DNA from 2 places in the Streptomyces sp. NPDC001880 genome. Region 1 is predicted to be linked to the other one. Evidence: riboswitches for the same ligand, from Rfam matches in the RefSeq annotation. Region 1 holds a riboswitch; the other holds the start of a gene.
What was found. Region 1 has a riboswitch for S-adenosylmethionine ahead of thrC (threonine synthase). Riboswitches for the same ligand answer to the same signal wherever they lie in the genome.

Region 1 (4,408 bases):
GTCGGCGACCTGCCGCACCTCGGCCGTGTAGTCCCGGTACACCGCCAGGTCCTGCCGGGAGGGGTAGGCGAAGGCGACATGGACGACGCGCTCGCGCCATTCGGGCCGCTCGTCCAGGAGCGCGCGGTACGCGAGCAGCCCGCGCACGATGTTCTTGGACAGTTCCGTCCGGTCCACCCGCACGATCGTCCTCCGGCCTGGACCGGCCTGCTCGCGCAGCACCGCCATCCGCTCGTCCACATCCGCCTCGTGCGCCCGGCGGCGCAGGAAGTCCGCGTCCGCGCCGAGCCCGTGCACCCCGATCCTGGTCCGCCCGGTGCCGCCCAGGATCTGGGTGCAGCAGCCGATGAACGCGTCCGCCCAGCGCCGGGTCAGGAACGCCGCCCGGTCCGCGCCCAGGATGCCGTGCAGCAGTTGCTCGGCGATGTCGTCGGGGAGCAGCCGGAAGTAGTCGACGGGCGCCCACGGGGTGTGCGAGAAATGGCCGATCCGCAGGTCGGGGCGGAGCTCGCGGAGCATGCCCGGCACCAGTGCCAGGTGGTAGTCCTGCACCAGCACCGCGGCTTTCCGCCCGGCCTCCTCGGCGAGCGCCTCGGCGAAGGCCCGGTTGTAGCTCTCGTACGACGCCCACTGCCGCCGGAACTCCGCGTCGAAGACCGGCTCCAGCGGTGTCTGGTACAGCATGTGGTGGACGAACCAGAGCACCGAGTTCGCGATGCCGTTGTACGCGTCGGCGTGGACGTCCGCGTCGATGTCGAGCATCCGCACGCCCGGCTCACCGACCCCGCGCCGGACCGCCTCCCGGTCCCCGTCACCGAGCGCGGCGCACACCCACAGCTTGTCCTCGACGGCGCTCAGCCCGGAGACGAGACCACCGCCGCCCCGCTTCGAGTCGAGCGATCCGTCCGCCTCCAGGGTGTACGACACCGGGCCGCGGTTGGAGGCGACGAGGACCTGGGCGGAGAGCTGGGCTTCGTGCTCGGAGACCATGTTGCGGAATCTAGCCGGATCACGAACCGCCCAAACGTGCGAAGTCAGGCCGCGCGGCGCGAAACGTACTCCTCGATCTCGCACATCGGGGGCCGCTCCTCGGTGTCCACGGCATGGGTGCGCGGTACGAAGCCGTTCGCGCCGCGCTCGAACTGGGTGAGCGCCGGGCGCACCAAGTGACCGCGGGACAGCCGGAGCTGCGCGGTCCGGTAGATCGCCGCCGCCATCCGGCCGAGCGCCTGCCCGTCCTGGTGCCGGTGTTTGCGCACCCCCACGTCGACCTGGGCCAGCGCGTCCAGCCCCACGGTGTGCAGCGCGTCGACCAGCAGGCCCAGTTCCACGCCGTAGCCGACGGGGAAGGGCAGCCGTTCGAGCAGGGAGCGGCGCACGGCGTACTCGCCGCCCAGCGGCTGGACGAAGCCCGCCAGCTGCGGCCAGTGCAGATTGAGCAGCGGACGCGCCACCAGCTCGGTCACGCGACCGCCCTGACCCGTGGTCCTGCCGGAGGCGGGTTCGTCGGGGCCGGTGACGAAGGGGCGGTCGTACATCGCCTTCACGAACTGCACGTCCGGGTCGGTCAGCAGCGGGCCGACGATGCCGGAGACGAAGTCCGCCGAGAAGTCCCTCAGATCGGCATCGACGAAGCACACGATGTCACCGCCGGTGACCAGGAGCGACCGCCACAGCACCTCGCCCTTGCCGGGCACGGCCGGTATCCGGGGGAGTATCGCGTCGCGGTGCACCACCCGGGCGCCGGCCTCCCGGGCGACCTGCGCGGTGGCGTCCGTGGAACCGGAGTCGATCACCACCAGCTCGTCGACCAGCCGGACCTTCTCCATCAGCTCGCGCCGGATCGTCGCGACGATCTCGCCGACCGTCGCCTCCTCGTTCAGCGCGGGCAGCACGACACTGACGCTCCCGCGGCCCGCTTCCCCGGCCGCGGCCCTGGCGGCCAGAAGGTGGTCCAGCGGGCGGTCGGCGGCCGACCAGGAACGCCTGGACAGCCAGCATTCGACCTCTTCCAGCACGGTCGATACTCCCCTGTATGTGATCCATCTCGCGGTTCGGACGGCTATCTCAACAGTCCGGTGCTTCGGTTACAGTCTTGAACAACGCGGACGGCCATCGCATGCCGGGGTCCGTCCGCCGATAAATGCCCGGATCGAAGATCCGGTGCCACAGCGCTCATCCAGAGGGACTGAGGGAACGGCCCGTTGAAGTCCCGGCAACCCCCCCACCGACCGCGAGGTCCGGTGAGGAAGGTGCCAATTCCGTCTCGTGGCGAAACGCGCCGCGAGGAAGATGAGGAGAAAGGGCCTCGCCACCATGGCTGTGCAGACCGTTGCAGTAAGCACCGATTCTTCCGTCGACGCCGAAGCCGTCGACCTCGGTCCCGCTTCGGGCCTTTCCTGCCGCGAGTGCGGCGAGTGTTTCGAGCTCGGCCCCATCTTCGCCTGCGCGTCCTGCTTCGGACCGCTCGAAGTCGCGTACGACCTGCCGAGCGGCTCCCCGGAAGAGCTGAAGAAGCGTATCGAGGCCGGACCGGCCAACATCTGGCGCTATGCCCCGCTGCTGCCGGTCCCCGCCGATGTCGCCGAGAAGCCGAACCTGAACCCCGGCTGGACCAAGCTCGTCAAGGCCGACAACCTCGCCCGTGAGCTCGGCGTCGAGCAGGGCAAGCTGTTCGTCAAGGACGACTCCGGCAACCCCACGCACTCCTTCAAGGACCGCGTCGTCGCCCAGGCCATCGAGGCCGCCCGCGCCTTCGGCTTCACCACCCTCTCCTGCTCCTCCACCGGCAACCTCGCCGGTGCCGTCGGTGCCGCCGCCGCCCGTGCCGGCTTCCGCTCCTGCGTGTTCATCCCGCACGACCTGGAGCAGGGCAAGGTCGTCATGGCCGCGGTGTACGGCGGCGAGCTGGTCGGCATCGAAGGCAACTACGACGACGTCAACCGCTTCTGCTCCGAACTCATCGGAGACCCGCTCGGCGAGGGCTGGGGCTTCGTCAACGTCAACCTGCGTCCGTACTACGGCGAGGGCTCCAAGACCCTGGCGTACGAGATCTGCGAGCAGCTCGGCTGGCGGCTCCCGGACCAGCTGGTCGTCCCGATCGCCTCCGGCTCGCAGTTCACCAAGATCGACAAGGGTCTCCAGGAGCTGATCAGGCTCGGCCTGGTCGAGGACAAGCCCTACAAGCTCTTCGGCGCCCAGGCCGAGGGCTGCTCGCCGGTCTCGGTCGCGTACAAGGGCGGCCACGACGTCGTCCGGCCGCAGAAGCCGAACACGATCGCCAAGTCCCTCGCCATCGGCAACCCGGCCGACGGCCCGTACGTCCTGGACATCGCCCGCCGCACCGGTGGCGCCGTGGAGGACGTGAACGACGAGCAGGTCGTCGAGGCGATCAAGCTGCTGGCGCGCACCGAGGGCATCTTCGCGGAGACGGCGGGCGGTGTGACGGTCGGCGTGACGAAGAAGCTCATCGAGGCCGGTCTGATCGACCCGGCGCTGACCACCGTCGTACTCAACACGGGTGACGGTCTCAAGACCCTCGACGCGGTGGCCGAGACCTCTCAGGCGACCGCGACGATCCGTCCCAGCCTGGACGCGTTCCGCGCGGCCGGCCTCGCCACCCGCTGACCACCCGAGACTTCAGGAAGGACACCCACCATGAGCGTCAAGGTCCGCATCCCCACCATCCTCCGCACCTACACGGGCGGCCGGGCCGAGGTTCCGGCCGAGGGCTCGACCCTCTCCCAGGTCATCGAGTCCCTGGAGCAGAACCACCCGGGCATCGCCGCCCGCGTCCTGGACGACCAGGGCAAGCTGCGCCGCTTCGTGAACGTGTACGTCAACGACGACGACGTGCGCTTCGAGGGCGGTCTGGAGACGGCCACGCCGGACGGTGCCGGCATCTCGATCATCCCGGCCGTGGCCGGCGGCTGCTGACGCCCCGTCCGGCCCACCGCGCCATCGAATTGCCCCCTCCGCTTCAATCGCGGAGGGGGCAATTCTGCATGGTTGAGCGCGGTAGAGTGTGGGAAGTCCCCCCAGCTGCCCGTGCCGCCCGCATACGAGAATGCGCCCGGCCACGACAAGATGCAGCCAAAGTACGCGATCCGCTTGAGGCATAAGTCACCTTTGCCTGGCCCGACTTGCCCAGGATTCATATGAATTCCGCATATCCGGGCGTTCGGTGCTGCCGAGAATTCTCGTCCGATTGACCTGTTGCAGAGGGCAGTTGGGCAGATACATTCAGCCGCGGTCGACGCGTTCCGGCGCACACACACCCTCTCCTGTCGGAGGGTGGGTTCTGACCCGGGTCCGCGAAGTGCGGTCCTGCGCAAGGGCCAGTAATAGGGGAGTTAGGCATGGCTCAGGGCACCGTCAAGTGGTTCAACGCGGAGAAGGGGTACGGCTT
Region 2 (4,408 bases), on a different contig from region 1:
CCTGGTCTTCGGCATCATCGCGATCATCGCGGCGATCGCCACGATCAACCCGATCTGGAACATCGGCCCGTACCGCGCGGACCAGGTGTCCACCGGCGCCCAACCAGACTGGTACATGGGCTTCGCCGAGGGTCTGATCCGAGTGATGCCTGGCTGGGAGATCAACCTCTGGGGCCACACGCTGGTCCTGGGCGTGTTCATCCCGCTGATGGCCTTCGGACTGGTACTCGCGATCATCGCGGTCTACCCGTTCGTCGAGTCCTGGATCACCGGCGACAAGCGCGAGCACCACATCCTGGACCGCCCGCGCAACGCGCCGACCCGGACGGCCTTCGGTGTCGCCTGGATCACCGAGTACGTCATCGTCTTCATCGGTGGTGGCAACGACCTGTGGGCCACGCACTTCCACCTGTCGATCAACGCCATTTCCTGGTTCGTCCGGATCTTCATCTTCGTCGGCCCGGTCATCGCGTTCATCGTCACCCGGCGGATCTGCCTCGGCCTCCAGCGCCGCGACAAGGAGAAGGTGCTGCACGGGCGCGAGTCCGGCATCATCAAGCGCCTGCCGCACGGTGAGTTCGTCGAGATCCACGAGCCGCTCGGTCCCGAGCAGCTGCACACGCTCACCGCGCACGAGCAGTACAAGCCGGTCGAGATCGGCCCGACGGTCGACGAGAACGGTGTCGAGCGCAAGGTGTCGGCCCTGCAGAAGCTGCGGGCCCGGCTCAGCAAGGGCTACTACGGCGAGAACAACCAGATCGCCAAGCCCACCGTCGAGGAATACAAGGAGATCACCAGCGGCCACGGTCACCACTGATCGCCTGAACTGATCGCCACAGCAGGAGCCCCGTCCATCCGATGGACGGGGCTCTTCGCTGTCCCCGGCGCTCGATAGGGTGGAGGTGATCCCTTTTCTACCGGCTGTGGACCCAGGAGCGGACCATGAACGTTGTGACCCCGATCGGCGGCGACAGCGTGGCGGACCGTACCTGGCCCGGCGTGCTGAATCCCCTGCTGCGCGGCGAGAACCTCACCGCCGACGACACCGCGTGGGCGATGGACCGCATCATGAGCGGCGAGGCGACCGATGTGCAGATCGCCGGATTCGCGGTGGCCCTGCGGGCCAAGGGCGAGACGATCGACGAGGTGTCCGGCCTGGTACGGGCGATGTACGAGCACGCCAACACCATCCACGTGCCCGGTCGCACGGTCGACATCGTCGGCACCGGCGGCGACCTCGCCAAGACCGTCAACATCTCCACCATGTCGGCGATCGTCATCGCCGGCACCGGCGCCAAGGTCGTCAAGCACGGCAATCGCGCCTCCTCGTCGGCGAGCGGCTCCTCCGACGTGCTGGAGAAGCTCGGCGTCAATCTGGATCTCTCCGCGCAGCGGGTGGTCGAGGTCGCCGAGGAGGCGGGCATCACCTTCTGCTTCGCGGTGAAGTTCCACCCCTCCCTGCGCTACGTCGCCAGGGCCCGCAAGGAGCTCGGCGCGCCGACCACGTTCAACATCCTCGGGCCGCTCACCAATCCGGCCCGAGTGCGCTCCCAGGCCGTCGGCGTGGCCGACCTGAAGATGGCGCCCATCGTTGCCGGTGTCCTCGCCGAGCGCGGAAATTCGGCGTTGGTCTTCCGCGGCGACGACGGTCTGGACGAGCTGACGACGACCGCGACCTCGCGGGTCTGGGTGGTCCGGGACGGGGCGGTGCGCGAGGAGACGTTCGACCCGCGCGACATCGGCCTGGAGCTGGTGCCCCTGCAGGCCCTGCGCGGTGCGGAAGCCTCGTACAACGCCGATGTGGCCCGCCGGGTGCTGGCCGGCGAACGGGGGCCGGTGCGCGATGCCGTGCTGCTCAACTCGGCGGCGGCGCTGGTGGCCTTGGACGCGGCGGACGGCACGCTGAACGAGCAGCTCGCGGCCGGGATGGCGAAGGCCGCCGAGTCCATCGACTCCGGGGCGGCGACACGCGCGCTGGAGCGCTGGGTGGCGGCCAGCAACGCCTGAGACAGGCACACATCGGGCGCAACGCGCAGTCCGGATCACGGACTGCGCGTTGCGCGCCTTCGTACGTATGGCAAGATGCTGCGCAGGTCATGAGTGACAGCGACTACGGCCCCGGCCCGCTGTCCGGCAACCCTCCGTCCGTGGCGGGGTGCCCCGGGTGAAGACCAGGCCGTAGGCAGCGAGGTCTGCGGCAAGCGCGGGCCCTGCGGCATCTGTGAATGCCAGCCCCCGGGGTCCTGGTCCCTAGGGAGTCTCTTGTGAGCACGCGAATGCGATAGGGCTGTCAGCCCTCCTCCGCACACCCCTTTTCTCTTTTTCCGCTGTGCTGCCGCGTATGCGTCGGCGCATGCAATTCGCCTGCCTCTTACGGGAGTTCGCCATGTCTGCCTTCACTGCTGCCGCCGACCAGTCGCTTTGTCCCCCGCTGCCGGTTCTGGGCAAGGATGTGACAGTTCCGCTGGTCACGGGTGGTGAGGTCACCTACGCAGCTCTCGACTACGCCGCCAGCGCCCCCGCCCTCCAGCGCGTCTGGGACGACGTCGCCGCGTACGCCCCGTACTACGGCAGTGTCCACCGCGGGGCCGGGTACCTCTCGCAGCTCTCGACGGACCTCTTCGAGAACAGCCGCGCGACCGTCGCGGAGTTCCTCGGCTGCCGCGCCGACGACCAGGTGATCTTCACCCGCTCGACCACCGACTCGCTGAACCTGCTGGCCGCGGTCGTCCCGGCCGACTGCCAGGTCTTCGTGTACGAGACCGAGCACCACGCCTCGCTGCTGCCGTGGCGCGATGCCCGGGTGACCTACCTGAATGCCCCGCGCACCCCCGCCCAGGCCGTCGGGACACTGGAACGCGCGCTCGCCGACCGCGAGCCCCACGGCCCCGCGCTGGTCTGTGTCACCGGCGCTTCCAACGTCACCGGTGAGCTGTGGCCGGTGAAGGAGCTGGCCGCCGCGGCACACGCGCACGGTGCCCGGATCGTGCTGGACGCGGCGCAGCTCGCCCCGCACCACCCCGTCGACATCGCCGATCTGGACGTCGACTGGGTCGCCTTCTCCGGACACAAGCTGTACGCGCCCTTCGGCTCGGGTGTCCTGGCCGGCCGGGCCGACTGGCTCCAGGAGGCCGAGCCCTACCTCGCGGGCGGCGGCGCCTCGCGCAAGGTGGCCCGCCGCACCGACGGCGGCGTGGACGTCGAGTGGCACTCCTCCGCCGCCCGCCACGAGGCCGGTTCCCCCAACGTCATCGGCGTGTACTCCATCGCCTCCGCATGCAAGGCGCTCACCGAGGCGGGCTTCGACGGCCTGGTCGCCCGGGAGCAGCACCTCGTGAGCACGGTCCGGGCCGACCTCGCCGACATCCCCGAGGTCAAGGTGCTCTCACTGTTCGGCGACGACGCCCCGCGGGTCGGCGTCATCTCCTTCGTGGTGGAGGGCTGGAACAGCTCGCACTTCGCCGCCGCGCTCTCCGCCGAGTACGGCATCGGGGTCCGCGACGGACTCTTCTGCGCCCACCCGCTGGTCCGCACCCTGCTGGGCAGCGACCCGCAGGAGGTCGGCGAGTGCGGCGCGCAGGAGGCCGGGCCGGGGGAGCTTCCTCGGTCCCGGGCGGACTCGACCGGGGGGACCCCCTCGCTCAACGCGATCAGGGTGAGCTTCGGCGCCGGTACGCCGGACGAGCACATCGAGCGATTCGTCCGCGCGGTCAGGGAGCTGGTGAGCAAGGGTGCCCGGTGGAAGTACCGCACCGAGGACGGCCGCTGCGTTCCGGACCGGGGCGCGGCGCAGCTCTGACGGGCACACAGCACTTCGGCGGAGGACGGCCGGCCCGGCCCGTCCCCCGCCGAAGTGTCGCGCAGTGAAGAAACGGCCCTACGCGTCGAGGCCGATGGCGAAGGCGGCCTCCAGGTCGTGCTGCGAGTAGGTACGGAACGCCACATGCGTGTCGGTGGCCTCGACGCCGGGGATCTTGCTGATCCGGCCGGGGATGACGTCGGCCAGGTCGTCGTGCTTGGCCACCCGGACCATGGCGATCAGGTCGTACGTACCGGTGACCGAGAAGACCTCGCTGACGCTGTCCAGCGCCGCGATGGCCTCGGCGATCTCGGGAATCCGGTCCACGCTGGTTTTGATGAGCACGATCGCGGTGATCACGGCTGGCTTTCTCCCTCGGTGGCCGCGGCTGGTGTCTTCACTCTATCCGTACGCCGGAAACGCCCCCAGGCGTAGACGAAGCCCAGGGCGAAGCCCACCACGTGGGCCAGATAGGCCACCCCCGGCCCCCCGTCGCCCGCGCCCCGGAACGCCAGCCACTGCAGGACGAACCAGAAGACCAGCACGATCCAGGCGGGGAAGCGCAGCGGCAGGAAGAAGAGGAACGGGAACAGGCTGGTGACCCGGGCC

Region 2: linked by a shared signal. The riboswitch ahead of ACWCQ6_RS15185 (aminotransferase class V-fold PLP-dependent enzyme) and the one ahead of thrC (threonine synthase) in region 1 are both predicted to bind S-adenosylmethionine.

Annotation. Positions count from the first base shown of each region.
Region 1 covers NZ_JBSFET010000053.1:5,414-9,821, reverse strand. The annotation lists gene ACWCQ6_RS24575 (alpha,alpha-trehalose-phosphate synthase (UDP-forming)) at 1-990, opposite strand, end outside; gene ACWCQ6_RS24570 (glucosyl-3-phosphoglycerate synthase) at 1,035-2,018, opposite strand; SAM riboswitch class I at 2,173-2,299, shown strand; gene thrC (threonine synthase) at 2,317-3,627, shown strand; gene ACWCQ6_RS24560 (MoaD/ThiS family protein) at 3,658-3,936, shown strand; gene ACWCQ6_RS24555 (cold-shock protein) at 4,359-4,408, shown strand, end outside.
Region 2 covers NZ_JBSFET010000021.1:59,880-64,287, forward strand. The annotation lists gene qcrB (cytochrome bc1 complex cytochrome b subunit) at 1-817, shown strand, start outside; gene trpD (anthranilate phosphoribosyltransferase) at 943-2,007, shown strand; SAM riboswitch class IV at 2,093-2,210, shown strand; gene ACWCQ6_RS15185 (aminotransferase class V-fold PLP-dependent enzyme) at 2,387-3,799, shown strand; gene ACWCQ6_RS15190 (Lrp/AsnC family transcriptional regulator) at 3,878-4,159, opposite strand; gene ACWCQ6_RS15195 (rhomboid family intramembrane serine protease) at 4,156-4,408, opposite strand, start outside.